DNA from 2 places in the Enterobacter sp. CP102 genome. Region 2 is predicted to be linked to the other one. Evidence: predicted binding sites of a transcription regulator. Region 2 holds the regulator's gene; the other holds the start of a gene.

Region 1 (8,108 bases), 870 kb from region 2:
TGCTGCGTCGTGATGTCGTGGCTAACGTCTGGCCGCTGAAATATTACCTTCCTGCGATTGTAGTGGTCGTGGTGGGGCTGCTTGCCTGGCTGATGGGGGGCAGTACCTTGCTCTGGGCCGTGCTGGCGGGAGCCGTGGTGCTGGCGGTACTGTGTGGCGTACTCGGCTGGATGCTGCTTAACGTACTGAAAGGGTTAACGATAAAATCGCTGCCTGTTCGCCTGGCGGTGAACCGTCTGCTGCGCCAGCCGTGGTCAACGCTGAGCCAGCTCTCCGCGTTTTCGCTGTCGTTTATGCTGCTGGCGCTGTTGCTGGTGCTGCGCGGCGATCTGCTGGACAGATGGCAACGCCAGCTCCCGCCCGAAAGCCCAAACTATTTCCTGATCAACATCGCGCCTGAACAGGTCACACCGCTGAAGGGGTTCCTGTCTGAGCACAAGATCGTGCCTGAATCCTTCTACCCGATTGTTCGCGCGCGCCTGACGCAAATCAATGGCAAGGTGACGGAAGGCAATCAGGATGAGGCGCTTAACCGCGAACTGAACCTGACCTGGCAGGACAAACGCCCGGATCATAACCCGATCACCGCCGGAACCTGGCCGCCAAAAGCCGGGGAAGTGTCGATGGAAGAGGGGCTGGCGAAACGCCTGAACATCGGGCTGGGAGATAAGGTCACCTTTACCGGTGACACGCAGGATTTCAGCGCTACGGTCACCAGCCTGCGTAAGGTGGACTGGGAAAGCCTGCGGCCGAATTTCTTCTTTATCTTCCCCGCGGGTGCACTGGACGGGCAACCGCAGAGCTGGCTGACCAGTTTCCGCTGGGAGAACGGCAACGGTATGCTGACCCAGCTTAACCGTGAGTTCCCGACCGTGAGCCTGCTGGATATCGGCGCGATCCTGAAACAGGTGGGACAAGTGCTGGAGCAGGTGAGCCGCGCCCTTGAAGTTATGGTAGTGCTGGTGACGCTCTGTGGCGTGCTGTTGTTGCTGGCTCAGGTGCAGGTCGGGATGCGTCAGCGCCATCAGGAGCTGGTGGTGTACCGTACGCTGGGGGCCGGGAAACGTCTGCTGCGCACTACCCTGTGGTGCGAGTTTGCCCTGCTGGGCCTGGTGGCTGGCCTGGTGGCGGCCATTGGTGCTGAAACGGCGCTGGCGGTACTCCAGACCCGGGTCTTTGACTTCCCGTGGGAGCCTGACTGGCGGTTGTGGTTCACACTGCCTGTTTGCGGTGCGGTGCTGTTGTCGCTGTGCGGCGGCTGGCTCGGTACGCGGCTGCTAAAAGGCAAAGCGCTGTTCCGTCAGTTTGTCAGTTAGTTGAGTTCCGTGATGATTGCGTACCGGTTTATATGCTGGTACGTAATCACTTAGTAGCACAAATCGATAATACCCATCATTTTAGTAGCACAAATCATTAAAAACCCACCCACACAGCCCTATATTTTCCAGTTAATATTCACCTGCTAAATATTTAGCAGCGTGTCTATCAAGGAAAAATAATGACTATAAAAAAAACAGCGCTGGCGGCAACGATCGGCGCGGCAGTGGCATTGACGTCTTTCGCAACTCAGGCGGAAATCACTGTTCTGAAACAAGATCCACAGGCGGGCGATCCGCTGAGCCGTCTTAACTTCACCGTTGGCGGCAGTATCCGTCCTCAGTTCAACATGATGACTGGCGACGGCGATAAAGGTTCCTACAAACGTAATGGCTTCGACGGCGGCACCCGTTTCCGTTTCGCAGCAGATTACTATCTGTTTGATGACATCAGCTGGGTAAGCTACTACGAGCTGGGTGTGAACATTCCTGCGCTGTTCGACTGGGATAACCACTACGCAGAAGGTGCAAACAACACCTCTCGCCGTATGCTGTACACCGGTCTGAAGAGCGACACCTGGGGTACGCTGACCTTCGGTCAACAGAACAGCGTTTACTATGATGTGGTTGGCGCGAAAACCGATATCTGGGACTACGACATGATCGGCCAGGCACCAGGTAACGGTATCAACGGCGACTACGACGGTTCTTATCGTTCACGCAAGATGCTGAAATATAAGAAAACCGTGGGCGATGCTGATATCTATGCATCCTACCTGTTCGAAGACGGTGAATACCTGCCAGGCAATGGCCTGCGTTACAAACGTAAAGGCGGCGGTTCACTGGGTCTGGATTATCACCTGACCAAAGATCTGACCTGGGGTACGGCGTGGAACTACACCCGCGCGGAAATGCGTAACCCGGAAAACAGCGACAGCAAAACCTACGATCAGAACATCCTGGGTACGGCGCTGAGCTGGACGCCTGATAACTGGACCTTCTCCGCGGGCGGCGGCTGGTACCAGAACTTCATGACCACCAAAAAAGTATCTACCAACAACTACTTTGCCGGTGACGCATGGGGTATTGAGTACTTCGCGGGCTACAAATTCCCAATCGGTCAGTATGCGGTTAAATCTATCCAGCCTTACTTCATGGGCGATCGCATCGAATACGTGAATGGTCGTAACTACCAGCGTATCGACAACGGCGTGGGTATCAGCTTCCAGCTGGATTACGGTTTCCGTGTTGACTACGAGCACGTGTTCACCTCCAGCACCGACGATCTGGGCGATATGAACCTGGTGCGTCTGCGTTACGACTTCTAAGTCGTCTGTTTCCCCGGTGGCGCTGCGCTTACCGGGGCTACAAAGCACGCGTAGGCGCCACCCGGCTTTTATCAGCGATCAAGCCACTCGGCTATTTCTTCGAACGTCCCGCGATACACAATCTTCTCTGCTTTCTTCTCCAGCTGATAGCCGTACATTGGGTCGTAATAATCATTCAACAGCGGCGCAAGCCAGCTAAAGTGCGCCCCGGTGCTGCCGGAACGTTGCTGTTCCAGAAGTGCGCTATCTAATAACGCGGTAAATTCAGCAAAGCGCTGTAGCCCCAGGCGGCGGCGAATGGCGAACAGACCGTGGTGCAGATACTCGCTGTACTCCTTCCAGCCTGTCTCTTCCCCATATGCGGCAGAAAAATCGGCCCACATATGGTCGAAATACTCTTCGCGCAGGCGCTCAAGGCGAATGTCGAACGGGTCGTCCACCACCACAATTGACGACTGCATCATGCGATCGCGCAGGCACTCCGGCAGGTGGTTAGAGCCAATCATGCGGCCTTCGTCTTCCAGCACCCAGCGTGCGGCATCTTTTTTTAATAGCTCAACCGCCAGCTGGTTCTCAAAACTTGCCTGCGAAAGCTGCGGCGTGAGCGTGCGGCCAAACGACGAGCCCCGATGGTGCGCCAGCCCTTCCAGATCGATCCCCTGCGCGTGCTGCTTCACCAGCAGGGTTTTACCGCTGCCGGTACAGCCGCCAATCAGCACCATCGGTTTTTGCACCTGCTCAACGGTGGCCTGAATGGCTGCCTGACGCAGCATCTTATAGCCACCTTTCACTAGCGGATAATCCACGCCGGCCTCTTTAAGCCAGGCCTGGGCGATATGCGAGCGCTGTCCGCCACGCGCGCAGCAGAAATAGCCGTCGGGATTTGCCAGGCTGGCTTCGCGCCAGGCCTGAATGCGCGCCTCGCGGGTGTCGCCTTTCACCAGGCTATGACCGAGCGCCAGCGCGGCTTCTGGCCCCTGACGTTTATAGCAGGTGCCAACGGCGGCGCGTTCGTCGTCGTTCATTAATGGCAGGTTGATTGCGGCGGGCATCGCGCCCTGTGCGAATTCGATCGGCGCGCGAACGTCGATTAAAGGGGTATCAGACGCGAGGATCGCGCGATAGTCCGTTCCATCGTGCATGGTGATTCCAGAAATCAAAACAGCAATGGAAGGGGATTTTACGCCGGGGAAGGGGAAGATCAACTCCCCGGCGGAGGAGACTTACGCGAGCTTCGACTGTGCCCAGACAATCCCGCTGGCGTACTCTGGTGGCAGCAGCGGAATAATGGCTTCAAGCGTCGCGCTCAGACGACCTTCATCGGTGTCGTTCAGGTTAAGGTGTCCCACCTTACGCCCCGGACGCACGTCTTTGTCGTACCAGTGCAGATGCACCAGTGGCAGCTTCAGCCAGTCGTAGTTCAGATCGGTACCGATCAGGTTGATCATCACCGACGGGCTGTTCACCACCGGCTGCGGCAGCGGCAGGTCTGTAATGGCGCGCAGGTGCAGCTCAAACTGGCTGATGGATGCGCCGTTTTGCGTCCAGTGCCCGCTGTTGTGCACGCGCGGAGCCAGTTCGTTAATCAGCAGCCCGGCAGGAGTGACAAAGCACTCCATCGCCATCACGCCCACATAACCCAGCTCATGCATGATGGCCGAGAGCATATCTTCTGCCTGTGCCTGCTGCGCGGCATTCGCCTGCGGGAAGGCGACGCTGGTGCGCAGAATGCCATCCTGATGCAGGTTGTGCGTCAGCGGATAAAACACGGTGCTGCCATCGTGTGCACGCGCGCCAACCAGCGAGACTTCGCCGCTAAAGTTGATGCCCTGCTCAACAATGCACTCACCGTAGCAATCATCCGGCAGTTCGGCGGTTTCGCTGGCACGTAAGCGCCACTGCCCGCGGCCGTCGTAACCACCCACGCGACGCTTCACAATCGCCAGTTCACCGAGCATGGCAAACACATCGTTCCACTCGCTTTTATCGGACAGCAACTGCCACGGCGCGGTCGCCAGACCAAGCTTGTCGAACAGCTGTTTTTGGGTCAGGCGGTCGGCAATGATCGGAAACACATCGCGGTTAACAAAAGCGTTATGACGCGCCAGCTCACGGGTCAGGGCTGTTTCCGGCCAGCGTTCGATCTCGGCGGTGATCACGCTCTGATGAAAAGGCACGGCTTCCGGTTCGGCATCCAGCCCGACGGGCCAGACGGAAATTCCCAGCGGTTCACCGGCCTGGCGCAGCATCCGGCCGAGCTGACCGTTGCCGAGAACGCAAACCTGTTTCATGCCGCACCCCGCGGATCCGGGTTATCCAGCACTTCGTCGGTCTGGGCTTTACGCCACTCAGCCAGACGCTGATGCAGGGCTTTATCGTGAGTCGCCAGAATCTGTGCGGCCAGCAGCGCAGCGTTTGCCGCACCGGCTTTGCCAATCGCCAGCGTACCCACCGGAATACCGCGTGGCATCTGAACAATAGAGTAAAGGCTGTCAACGCCGCTTAATGCTGCGCTTTGTACCGGAACACCTAATACTGGCACCAGCGTTTTTGCGGCAATCATGCCTGGCAGATGTGCTGCGCCGCCCGCACCGGCAATGATCACCTCGTAACCGTTCTCTTCAGCGCTTTCGGCAAAGCTGAACAGTTTATCGGGTGTACGGTGTGCGGAAACCACTTCAACGTGGTGCGGAACATTCAGGATTTCGAAGATTTCGGCGGTGAACTGCATGGTAGCCCAGTCGCTTTTGGACCCCATCACGATGGCGACACGCGCCGGATTATTGCGGGAAGACATGCGTCTTAAAACTCCTGTGGTGCGAAACACACTGCTTTCGAGGGCACAGAGAATAGCATGTAATACGGGCAAGGAAAACGGTTGCGCGGCTAAAACTTGAGCCGTTGTGGCCACCCGCGCATAACAAAACAGACCGCATCTGGCGGTCTGTTTAGCGAAAATCTCTGGCGATTTTTACAGGAGATTTCCTGCTGTCAGGTTTTCTTTATCGAATGCATGGCCGACATCAATATGATTTTCCATGCTGGTGTCGATATTCGAACCTGCTTCCGGGGTGGAGAAGTGATGCTCCGCCGCCATCGCGCCAGTGGACAGGACAGCGGCCAGCAGCAGGGTGCTCACGATGCTGATTGTTTTCATTCTCTGTTCCTTACTCATCGTATTGTCGCTGTCGCTGGTCTGTTTACTGGCGGCACGGCAATCAGGGGTCTTATTTAGTCAGTTCCGCAGTCATGTGAACGCGGTTGTTGAACTGTGCGCTGGTGATTTTGTATGACGCACCCTGTTCAGCAGCCTGAGCGGCAATTTTGGCTTCTGCACGGTCAATGGTAGAGGCGGTAGCACTGACGCTCTGAGCGAAAGAACCGAAAGAGATCAGAGAAAGAGCGGCAACTGCAACGAAAGTTTTGATGGATTTCATGGTCGTATTCCTTAAGTGTTTTGTCTGTAGTAGGGCGTGTTGCCCTGATGTGATAAATAATAGACCGACCATGGATTGATTAAAATCGAAACAATTTGCCAACATCATTCAAAAAAATTGAATTCATTTGATCATTTAGTGCGGTGGGGTATCAGAAAGGAAATGCGATCAGCTCCACGCTCTCGGGCGTGACTTTTACCATTGAGCCTTCGCTGTGCCAGGCTCCCAACACGACGCGATGAGCGGGTTCGCTGTTGATGGTAAGCGAATGGACGTCCGGGCGATGGGTATGACCGTGGATCAGCCATTGCACGCGATGTTTTTCCATCACATCGATAACCGCCTGTGGGTTAACGTCCATGATGGTCATGGATTTGCTGCTGTTGGCGGCTTTACTGCCTGCGCGCATTTTCGCAGCGATGCGATTGCGGATAAACAGCGGCAGAGCGAGGAACAGCGTTTGGATCCACGGGGTGTGGACTTTGGCGCGAAATGCCTGGTAGCCGGTATCGTCGGTGCAGAGCGTATCGCCGTGCATGATCAACACCTTACGGCCATACAGGTCGAGCACCTGTTCTTCCGGCAGTAAGGTCATGCCGCTTTCACGGGCATAACGTTTGCCGAGCAGGAAATCACGATTGCCGTGGATGAAGTAGCAGGGGACCCCGGAATCGACCAGCGCTTTAATGGCGGCGGCAATGTCGTGGTGCAGCGGGTTGGGATCGTCGTCGCCAATCCAGGCTTCAAACAGGTCGCCCAGAATGTAAAGCGCATCGGCGTTTTTGGCTTCACCGCGTAAAAAACGCAGAAAACCGGCGGTGATCGCCGGTTCTTCTGTTTGCAGGTGTAAATCTGCAATAAAGAGTGTCGCCACGAATTACTCGCTGACGGTCACGCTTGTAATCACAACGTCTTCTTTAGGAACGTCCTGGTGCATACCGCTGCGGCCAGTAGAAACGCCTTTGATCTTGTCAACAACGTCCATACCTTCAACCACTTCTGCGAATACGCAGTAGCCCCAGCCTTGCAGGCTTTCGCCAGAGAAGTTCAGGAAGTCGTTGTCAGCCACGTTGATGAAGAACTGCGCGGTTGCTGAGTGTGGAGCCTGAGTACGGGCCATTGCCAGCGTACCACGGGTGTTTTTCAGACCGTTGTTTGCTTCGTTTTTGATCGCTTCTTTAGTTTCTTTCTGGTTCATGCCAGGTTCGAAACCGCCGCCCTGGATCATAAAGCCGTTGATCACACGGTGGAAGATGGTGTTGTTGTAGAAACCTTCGCGGCAGTAGTCCAGGAAGTTTTTAACTGTTTCAGGCGCTTTGTCATCAAAAGTCTTGATTACGATATCGCCATGATTAGTGTGGAAAGTAACCATTTTTGCATCCTGTTCCGTTATTGTGGTGCGTCAACCCGTGTTCGGGTCACATATAGGGGCTTGTTATAGCATAACCACAGGATGCGATCACCTTGCATTGTGTGCTGCTTCGGGTTTGAATTACGGGTAGAATACCCGGTTTTCGTCCACACACGTGTTTACATGGAATCTTCGATGTTAAAAATCTTTAATACAATGACGCGCCAAAAAGAGGAATTTAAACCTATCCATGCCGGGGAAGTCGGCATGTACGTGTGTGGTATTACGGTTTACGATCTCTGTCATATCGGTCATGGCCGCACCTTTGTTGCTTTTGACGTGGTTTCTCGTTACCTGCGTTTTCTGGGCTACAACCTGAAGTATGTGCGTAACATCACCGACATCGACGACAAAATCATTAAACGCGCTAATGAAAACGGTGAGAGCTTTGTCGCGCTGGTGGATCGCATGATCGTTGAAATGCACAAAGACTTTGATGCATTAAATATTCAGCGCCCGGACAGCGAGCCGCGTGCGACCCACCATATTCATGAAATTATCGATATCACTGAGAAGCTGATCGAACGTGGTCACGCCTATGTGGCGGATAACGGCGACGTGATGTTCTCTGTGCCGACCGATCCGGCATACGGCAAATTGTCCCGTCAGGATCTGG
Region 2 (8,108 bases):
AAGAGAATGGCCGGCAGCCAGATAGAGGTTCCGATTGCAACGGCGGCCATATCGGTGGCGCTATAGCCACCTGCCATCACCGTATCCACAAATCCCATTGCGGTTTGGGCAACCTGCGCGATGATCACTGGTATAGCCAGTGCCAACAACTGACGCGCTTCATTCATGTACTTCTGCACGTGAACACCTTTGTATTGTAGTTATTTGAGAGACTAAAAAAGCCGCCGTTACTGGCAGCAAGAAGAAAATGCAGGGGGATGGCAGCTATTGTAGCGGGCTTTAACTAATTATCTAGTGAAAAAATCGCCAGAAAATGCGCTGCACTGGCAACCTGTTTTTCCAACTGTTATTGTGGTGGGATTAAACGGTGTCAGCACCGTCCGAAGAAACAGGAGTTGTAAGCATGTTTACTGGTATTGTTCAGGGCACGGCTAAACTGGTGTCCATTGATGAAAAACCCAATTTCCGCACCCATGTTGTCGAGCTGCCGGAATATATGCTCGATGGCCTGGAAACCGGGGCATCGGTTGCGCATAACGGCTGCTGCCTGACGGTCACTGAAATTAACGGCAATCACATCAGCTTTGATTTAATGAAAGAAACGCTGCGCATCACCAATCTGGGTGAGCTGGTGGTTGGCGATACCGTAAACGTAGAGCGTGCGGCGAAGTTCAACGATGAGATCGGTGGGCATCTGATGTCTGGCCATATCATGACGACGGCTGAAGTTGCGAAAATCCTGACCTCTGAAAATAACCGCCAAATCTGGTTTAAAGTGCAGGATACGACATTAATGAAATACATCCTGTATAAAGGATTTATTGGCATTGATGGTATTAGCCTGACGGTTGGCGAAGTGACACCAACGCGTTTTTGCGTGCATTTAATTCCTGAAACATTACAGCGCACTACGCTGGGTGCTAAAAAACTGGGGCATCGCGTAAATATCGAAATAGATCCGCAAACGCAGGCGGTTGTGGATACCGTCGAGCGCGTGCTGGCGGCAAAAGAAGCCGCAATAATAAAATCTGAAGAAGAATAAAAAAATAACCCCGGCTATCCGGGGTTATTTTTTTAGCGGGCGACCCGCAAACCGTGTTCAACACCACGGCTGAAGACCACCTGCCATAGCTGTATATCACGCGCCCTGAATGCGCCTGCACAGGCGTTAAGGTAATACGTGAACATCCGTTTGAATCGTTCGGAATAGTTGTCAGCAATCTCCGGCCAGGCACTGAGAAAACGCGACTGCCATGCCATCAACGTGGTGTCGTAATCTGCGCCGAAGTTATGCCAGTCTTCCACAATAAAGTGGGGTTCGCAGGCGTTCGCAATCTGGCGAACCGACGGTAAACAGCCATTCGGAAAGATGTATTTGTTGATCCAGGGATCAACGCTATGGTCGGTCTTTTTCGAACCTATGGTGTGTAGCAGGAAGATGCCATCCGGTTTCAGGTTACGGTCTGCCACCGAAAAATAGGTGTTGTAGTTTTTCGGCCCAACGTGTTCGAACATCCCGACAGAGACAATGCGGTCGAACTGATCGTTCAGCTCACGGTAATCCTGGAGCAGAATATTGACGTCGAGGTCGTGACAGCGCTCCTGCGCCATTTTCTGCTGTTCCGCAGAGATGGTCACACCCACCACGCTGACACCGTAGTTTTTCGCCATATAGTACGCAAGACCACCCCAGCCGCAGCCGATATCCAGCACGCGCATCCCCGGCTGTAACTGCAATTTCTCGCAGATCAGACGCAATTTTGCCTGCTGTGCATCCTCAAGCGTGGTGGCCTCTTTCCAGTAGGCGCATGAGTATTGCATGTAAGGGTCAAGCATCCGGCTAAAGAGGTCATTACCCAGATCGTAATGCTCTTTACCCACGATCCATGCCCGTTTTTTGCTTTGCAGGTTGAACAAGCGGGCAGACGCGACACGCAGGGTATCTTTCACATTGCGGGGTAGCTGGCTTTCCAGCCCTGCACGTAAAACGCTTGAGAAAAAGATATCCAGCCGTTCGCAGTCCCACCAGCCATCCATATAGCTTTCACCCAGCCCTAACGATCCCTCCTGCAATACACGTTTGAAAAAGTCGGGATGTTTGATCTGGGGGTCGGATGGGGAAGACCCGTTAATAGTGATGCCTGCACGACTCAATAATTCACTGACGATCCGGGACCAGTTGTCGTCCGGAACGCGGACTTCTTCTATACACGATGAACTCATAGCTTCTCCATCACCTTGCTGTGATTAGAACCTTCAAACAGCGTAGACGCTTTTCTTGGTTTGTGAGAAATCTCACGGTATTACGCCCCGTGAGGCTAGTATCCGACGTAGAACAGAGGAAGGGAGATAGCCCTTGCCGAAAGGCCTTCCATGGTAAAACGGGAGCACTCCGGCTCCCGTTAACACTTAATATTTATCGTATTTAATCGAACCAAATTTAGTATAGGCCTCAAAATTTGGTGATTCAACAGAAAACTCTTAGCAACCTAATCACTGAAATGTAACATAATTGCTGGCGCGATTATGCGTGAGATGTTTCAGCCTGGCCTGCCGTATTTTCCTCACGGTGTGCCGATGACTGCATGTGATAGCCGATGCCAGCAAGGGCAACGGTCACCAACATCACACTGGTGGTGGTAAGCAGCGGCGTCGCAATCAGTGCCGATACTACCAGGCTTGCCAGGAAGCACAGCCCCAGTTGCAGTGTGTTCTGCAAGGCTGCCGCACGGCCCGTAGCCTGCGGGAATGGGCGTAAAGCCTGCGCCACTACAATCGGATAAATGGCACCGTTAGCAATCGCCATCACACAGAACGGGATCAGGATTTCTACCAGACCTGCGCCCGGAATAAAGCCGACGGCCCAGGTACCCACAACGCTTAACGCATACAGTACCAGCAGCCAGGGTAACATCTGCTGACCCTGCCATTTTTGCAGCGCCGCGCGGCAACCGTAACCACCTACCAGGAAGGCGATGGTCTGTGGAACATAGCTCAGGCCGATGGCGGCCGGGCTGTAACCCATCTCATGCAGAATAAAGGGGGAGCCGGTCAGCCATGCGAAGAAGCTGGCGGAGCAGGCAGCGTAGATAAGCACGTTGCCGCGGTACGCTTTGGTGCGCAGCAAAGAGGTAAAGGTAATCGGCTTCGCTTCCGGGTGCGTCTCTTTTTTATGCGCGGGTTTCAGGGCGAATGCGGGCAGCATCAGCACCAGAGTGATGGCAAACAGGGTGGCGAAAATCGCCTGCCAGTCGAAGTGCGCCAGGATCCAGCTGCCCAGCAAGGGAGCCAGCGCAGGGGAAAGGCCAACCAGCGGCATAATGGTGGCAAAAATCCGGTTAGTCCGTGAGGCCGGATAGTAATCCGTCACCAGCGCCTGCCAGGTGACCGCTGCGGCACAAACGCCGACGGCCTGAACAAAACGCAGCACCAGTAGCCAGGTCGCGTCGCGTACCCACAGCATCCCAAGGCAGCCCACGGCAAAAATGGCCAGGCCCAGTAACAGCACCGGTTTACGACCAAAACGATCAGAGAGCGGTCCCCACAGCAGCTGCGCAAAGGCAAACCCGGCGAGGAACAAACTCAGGCTGGCGCTGATGGCTGCGGCAGGCGTTTGCAAATCTTCCTGCATGGCGGCGAATGCGGGTAAGTACATATCGGTAGCTAAAAAGCCCAGCACGCTTAAGCCGCCGAGCCAGACTAAAAAACCTTTCCTGGGTTGCATTGTTTTATTCTCCTTAAGGAGGCAGGTGTACGTTGGCGCAGAGTGTAGGGAGTGCAAAGCAGCTTGTGAAACGCTAATATTTGGCGGGTGCATTCAAATTTTTTGCAGGCAGAAAATGTGGTCAGATTATTCTCTTGAAGTTGTGGATGCTGTCGCCCGTAATGGCAGCTTCAGCGGAGCCGCGCAGGAACTCCACCGCGTCCCCTCGGCCATCAGCTACACGGTGCGTCAGCTTGAGGAATGGCTGGCGGTTCCGCTGTTTGAACGCCGCCATCGCGACGTGGAGTTAACGCCTGCCGGGGCGTGGTTTTTGAAAGAAGGGCGTTCTGTTATCAAAAAAATGCAGATCACCCGTGAACAGTGTCAGCAGATTGCAAACGGCTGGCGAGGGCATCTGTCTATTGCAGTGGATAACATCGTCAAACCCGAACGTACCCGGCAGATGATTGTCGATTTTTATCGCCACTTCTCCGATGTCGAGCTGCGGGTATCCCAGGAAGTCTTTAACGGTGTCTGGGATGCACTGGCAGACGGCAGGGCAGAGATGGCGATCGGCGCAACACAGGCCATACCCGTAGGGGGACGTTACGCATTTCGCGATATGGGAATGTTAAGCTGGAAATGCGTGGTGGCAAGCGATCACCCGCTGGCGGCAATGCCGGGACCGTTAAGTGACGATACCTTGCGTAACTGGCCCTCGCTGGTGCTGGAAGATACGTCACGCTCGCTACCCAAGCGTGTAACCTGGCTGCTGGATAACCAGCGGCGGGTGATTGCGCCAGACTGGGAGTCGTCCGCGACCTGCCTCACTGCCGGGTTATGTGTGGCGATGGTGCCGGTCCATTTTGCCAGACCACGAATCGATGCCGGAGAGTGGGTTGCTCTTGAGCTGGAAAACCCGTTCCCGGACGCGGCATGTTGTCTGACCTGGCAGCAAAGCGATGTATCGCCCGCGATGGCGTGGCTGCTGGATTATCTGGGAGACAGTGAAACGCTGAACAGGGAGTGGTTACGGGAGCCAGATTAACTGGCTCCGTACACGATTAACGGCGGTAGTCGCGGAAAGGACCATCCGCAACGGAGCGACGCTCAATAAGACGCGGGTGGACTTCAATTGACTGTGACTCTTCACGTTTGTTAACGATCCTGTCCATCAGCATATTGAAGGCAGTTTCACCCAGAGAATCTTTCGGCTGGTGAATGGTGGTCAGCGCCGGAGTGAAGAAACGCGCGTTGCGCACGTTGTCATACCCGATCACAGAAATATCCTGCGGTACGCGCAGACCCAGCTCATCGGCAGCACAAAGCGCACCCATTGCCATAATATCGCCGCCGCAGAAGACGGCAGTCGGACGATGCGGCTGGGAGACAATCTGCTGCATCGCGCGATAACCGGATTCAGGCTCAAAGTCACCCTGAACAATCCAGTTTTCCGGTACGGTGATCAGCGCTTCTTCCATGGCTTTCATAAACCCGGCCAGACGGCCTGCACCGGTGTTACGCTCCAGCGGGCCCGGGATCACGCCGATCTCGCGGTGACCGCGTTCCACCAGATAACGACCGGCCATGTAGCCGCCTTCGAAGGCGTTATCGATAACGGAATCGGTAAAATCGGCGCGCGCTTCACCCCAGTCCATCACCACCATCGGGATGTGCCGATACTCTTCCAGCATCGAGAGCACAGATTCCGGGTATTCAGAACACATGACCAGCAGGCCATCCACGCGTTTTTGCGCCATCATCGACAGGTACGCGCGCTGTTTCTCAAGGTTGTTCCACGCGTTACCCAGGATCAGGGTATAGCCTTTCTGGAAGCAGTTTTTCTCGACCGCTTCGATGATCTCTGCGAAATACGCAGCTTCACTGCTGGTGGCCAGCAAACCAATGGATTTGGTGTGATTAACTTTCAGACTACGCGCGACCGCACTTGGCGAATAGTGCAGTTCTTTGATCGCCGCCCAGACGGCATTACGCGTCTCTTCCGCTACAAAACGGGTTTTGTTAATTACATGTGATACGGTTGTAGTGGAAACGTTTGCGCGTTTTGCCACGTCTTTAATTGTTGCCATTAAATGTCACTCCAGACCATATCCTAAGCTCCTGAAAAACTTGAAGGTAAACGTTTGCCTTCTCTCACCCTTATCACGCAATCTGGAATTGCGACACGCCGGGAAAACGACACAGGACGTCAGGAGGGGGTCAATGGCCGGTACGCTAATAAATTTAGCGTGGAATTTTGTCCTATCTTGATGAAAAGGGGAAGAGCAAAAGTGGATATCAGTTTAAATCCAGGAAGATTTTTGACGTAAACTGTGTAAAAATGAGCAAGCTCACTTTTCGTAAGGTGATTAAAAGGAGAAAAATTGATGAGTACCGATCTTAAGTTTTCGCTGACGACCACCGTTATCGTGCTGGCTCTGATTGTTGCCGCGGGTCTGACGGCTGTATTGCACTGATTCAAACGGGGGGAGAACGCTCTCCCTCCGGATTTTCCCCGATTGTTACTTCTCCGGCAAAAATCTTTTGCCAAATTGTTAACTTCTCATTTTTTGTGATTGGTGTCATGCTTTTGACTTCTTTGTTCTGTGTCGCGGTACGACACGGCATCCGGAGTTGACTCATGAAAATCAATTTTCCACTGCTGGCCCTGGCGATTGGCGCTTTTGGGATTGGCACCACCGAATTTTCCCCGATGGGGTTATTGCCTGTTATCGCCCGGGGTGTGGACGTCTCTATCCCTGCGGCCGGTATGTTGATTAGCGCCTACGCAATTGGTGTGATGGTAGGGGCACCGTTAATGACGCTGCTGCTTTCACACCGTGCGCGCCGTAATGCGCTGATTTTCCTGATGGCCATTTTTACGCTGGGGAATGTGCTTTCTGCGCTTTCACCGGATTACACCACGCTGATGCTGTCACGTATCCTGACCAGCCTTAACCACGGTGCTTTCTTCGGACTGGGTTCGGTGGTTGCCGCAAGCGTGGTGCCTAAACATAAGCAGGCCAGCGCCGTGGCAACCATGTTCATGGGCCTGACCATCGCCAATATCGGCGGTGTCCCTGCGGCCACGTGGCTGGGTGAAGCCATCGGCTGGCGTATGTCGTTCCTGGCAACCGCTGCACTGGGTGTGATTGCGATGGTCGCACTGTTCTTCTCGTTGCCAAAAGGCAGCGCTGGTGAACGCCCGGATGTACGCAAAGAGCTGTCCGTGCTGGTGCGTCCTCAGGTGTTGTCTGCGCTTCTGACCACGGTACTGGGGGCAGGGGCGATGTTTACGCTCTATACCTATATTTCGCCCGTGCTGCACGATATTACTCATGCCACGCCGGTCTTTATTACCGCGATGCTGGTGCTGATTGGCGTAGGGTTCTCTATTGGTAACTATCTGGGCGGCAAGCTGGCAGATCGTTCCGTGAGCGGCACGCTGAAAGGCTTCTTAACGCTGCTGATTGTCATCATGGTGGCCATTCCGTGGCTGGCGCGTAACGAGTTTGGCGCGGCCATTGCGATGGTGGTATGGGGTGCAGCAACCTTTGCCGTGGTTCCACCGTTGCAGATGCGTGTCATGCGTGTGGCTCATGAGGCACCTGGACTCTCTTCATCCGTGAATATTGGTGCGTTTAACCTGGGTAATGCGTTGGGTGCAGCGGCTGGCGGTGCAGTGATTTCGGGTGGCCTGGGGTACAGCTTTGTGCCGGTGATGGGAGCGATTATTGCCGCTCTGGGGTTACTGCTGGTATTGATGTCGGGTCGTAAACAGCCAGAAACGGCCTGCGCTGCTGAATAATCAAAAAACGCAGAAGGGCGAACCCTTCTGCGTGTCTCTTACGCTGCGAGGTTCTTCGCAACAAATTCCCAGTTAACTAGCGCCCAGAAATGCTCCAGGTAGTTCGGACGCGCGTTACGGTAATCGATGTAGTAAGCATGTTCCCACACATCGACGGTCATCAGCGGAGTTGCGCTGGTGGTCAGCGGTGTACCCGCGTTGGATGTTGATACGATAGCCAGTTTGCCATCGGCTTCTTTCACAAGCCAGGTCCAGCCGGAGCCAAAGTTTTTAATCGCTGCGTCAGTGAATTTTGCTTTGAAATCAGCAAAGCTGCCGAACGCAGCATTGATGGCGGCGGCCAGTTCACCGGTTGGTTCTCCGCCTGCATTCGGTGCCAGGCAGTGCCAGTAAAACGTGTGGTTCCAGACCTGAGCGGCGTTGTTAAACACGCCACCTTCAGAGCTACGCACGATCTCTTCCAGCGTTTTGCCTTCAAAGTCAGTGCCTTTGATCAGATTGTTCAGGTTGGTGACATACGTCTGATGATGTTTGCCGTAGTGATATTCCAGGGTTTCCACGGAAATGTGTGGAGCCAGGGCGTCTTTTGCATACGGT

The links. The regulator PurR, encoded in region 2, represses purine synthesis genes. The targets are predictions, from matches to a motif close to CANGCAAACGTTTGCNTG.
Region 1: a site for PurR is predicted at 5,512-5,529, ahead of purE (5-(carboxyamino)imidazole ribonucleotide mutase). Genes of this name have one in related genera too.

The regions. Positions count from the first base shown of each region.
Region 1 covers NZ_CP104014.1:1,126,566-1,134,673, forward strand. The annotation lists gene ybbP (putative ABC transporter permease subunit YbbP) at 1-1,316, shown strand, start outside; gene N1249_RS05270 (porin) at 1,499-2,644, shown strand; gene mnmH (tRNA 2-selenouridine(34) synthase MnmH) at 2,716-3,786, opposite strand; gene purK (5-(carboxyamino)imidazole ribonucleotide synthase) at 3,868-4,935, opposite strand; gene purE (5-(carboxyamino)imidazole ribonucleotide mutase) at 4,932-5,441, opposite strand; gene N1249_RS05290 (hypothetical protein) at 5,616-5,801, opposite strand; gene N1249_RS05295 (YdgH/BhsA/McbA-like domain containing protein) at 5,872-6,081, opposite strand; gene lpxH (UDP-2,3-diacylglucosamine diphosphatase) at 6,233-6,955, opposite strand; gene ppiB (peptidylprolyl isomerase B) at 6,959-7,453, opposite strand; gene cysS (cysteine--tRNA ligase) at 7,628-8,108, shown strand, end outside.
Region 2 covers NZ_CP104014.1:1,996,534-2,004,641, forward strand. The annotation lists gene mdtK (MdtK family multidrug efflux MATE transporter) at 1-179, opposite strand, end outside; gene N1249_RS09390 (riboflavin synthase) at 404-1,042, shown strand; gene cfa (cyclopropane fatty acyl phospholipid synthase) at 1,075-2,223, opposite strand; gene punC (purine nucleoside transporter PunC) at 2,525-3,724, opposite strand; gene punR (DNA-binding transcriptional activator PunR) at 3,840-4,751, shown strand; gene purR (HTH-type transcriptional repressor PurR) at 4,768-5,793, opposite strand; gene N1249_RS09415 (YnhF family membrane protein) at 6,091-6,180, shown strand; gene N1249_RS09420 (MFS transporter) at 6,345-7,511, shown strand; gene sodB (superoxide dismutase [Fe]) at 7,550-8,108, opposite strand, start outside.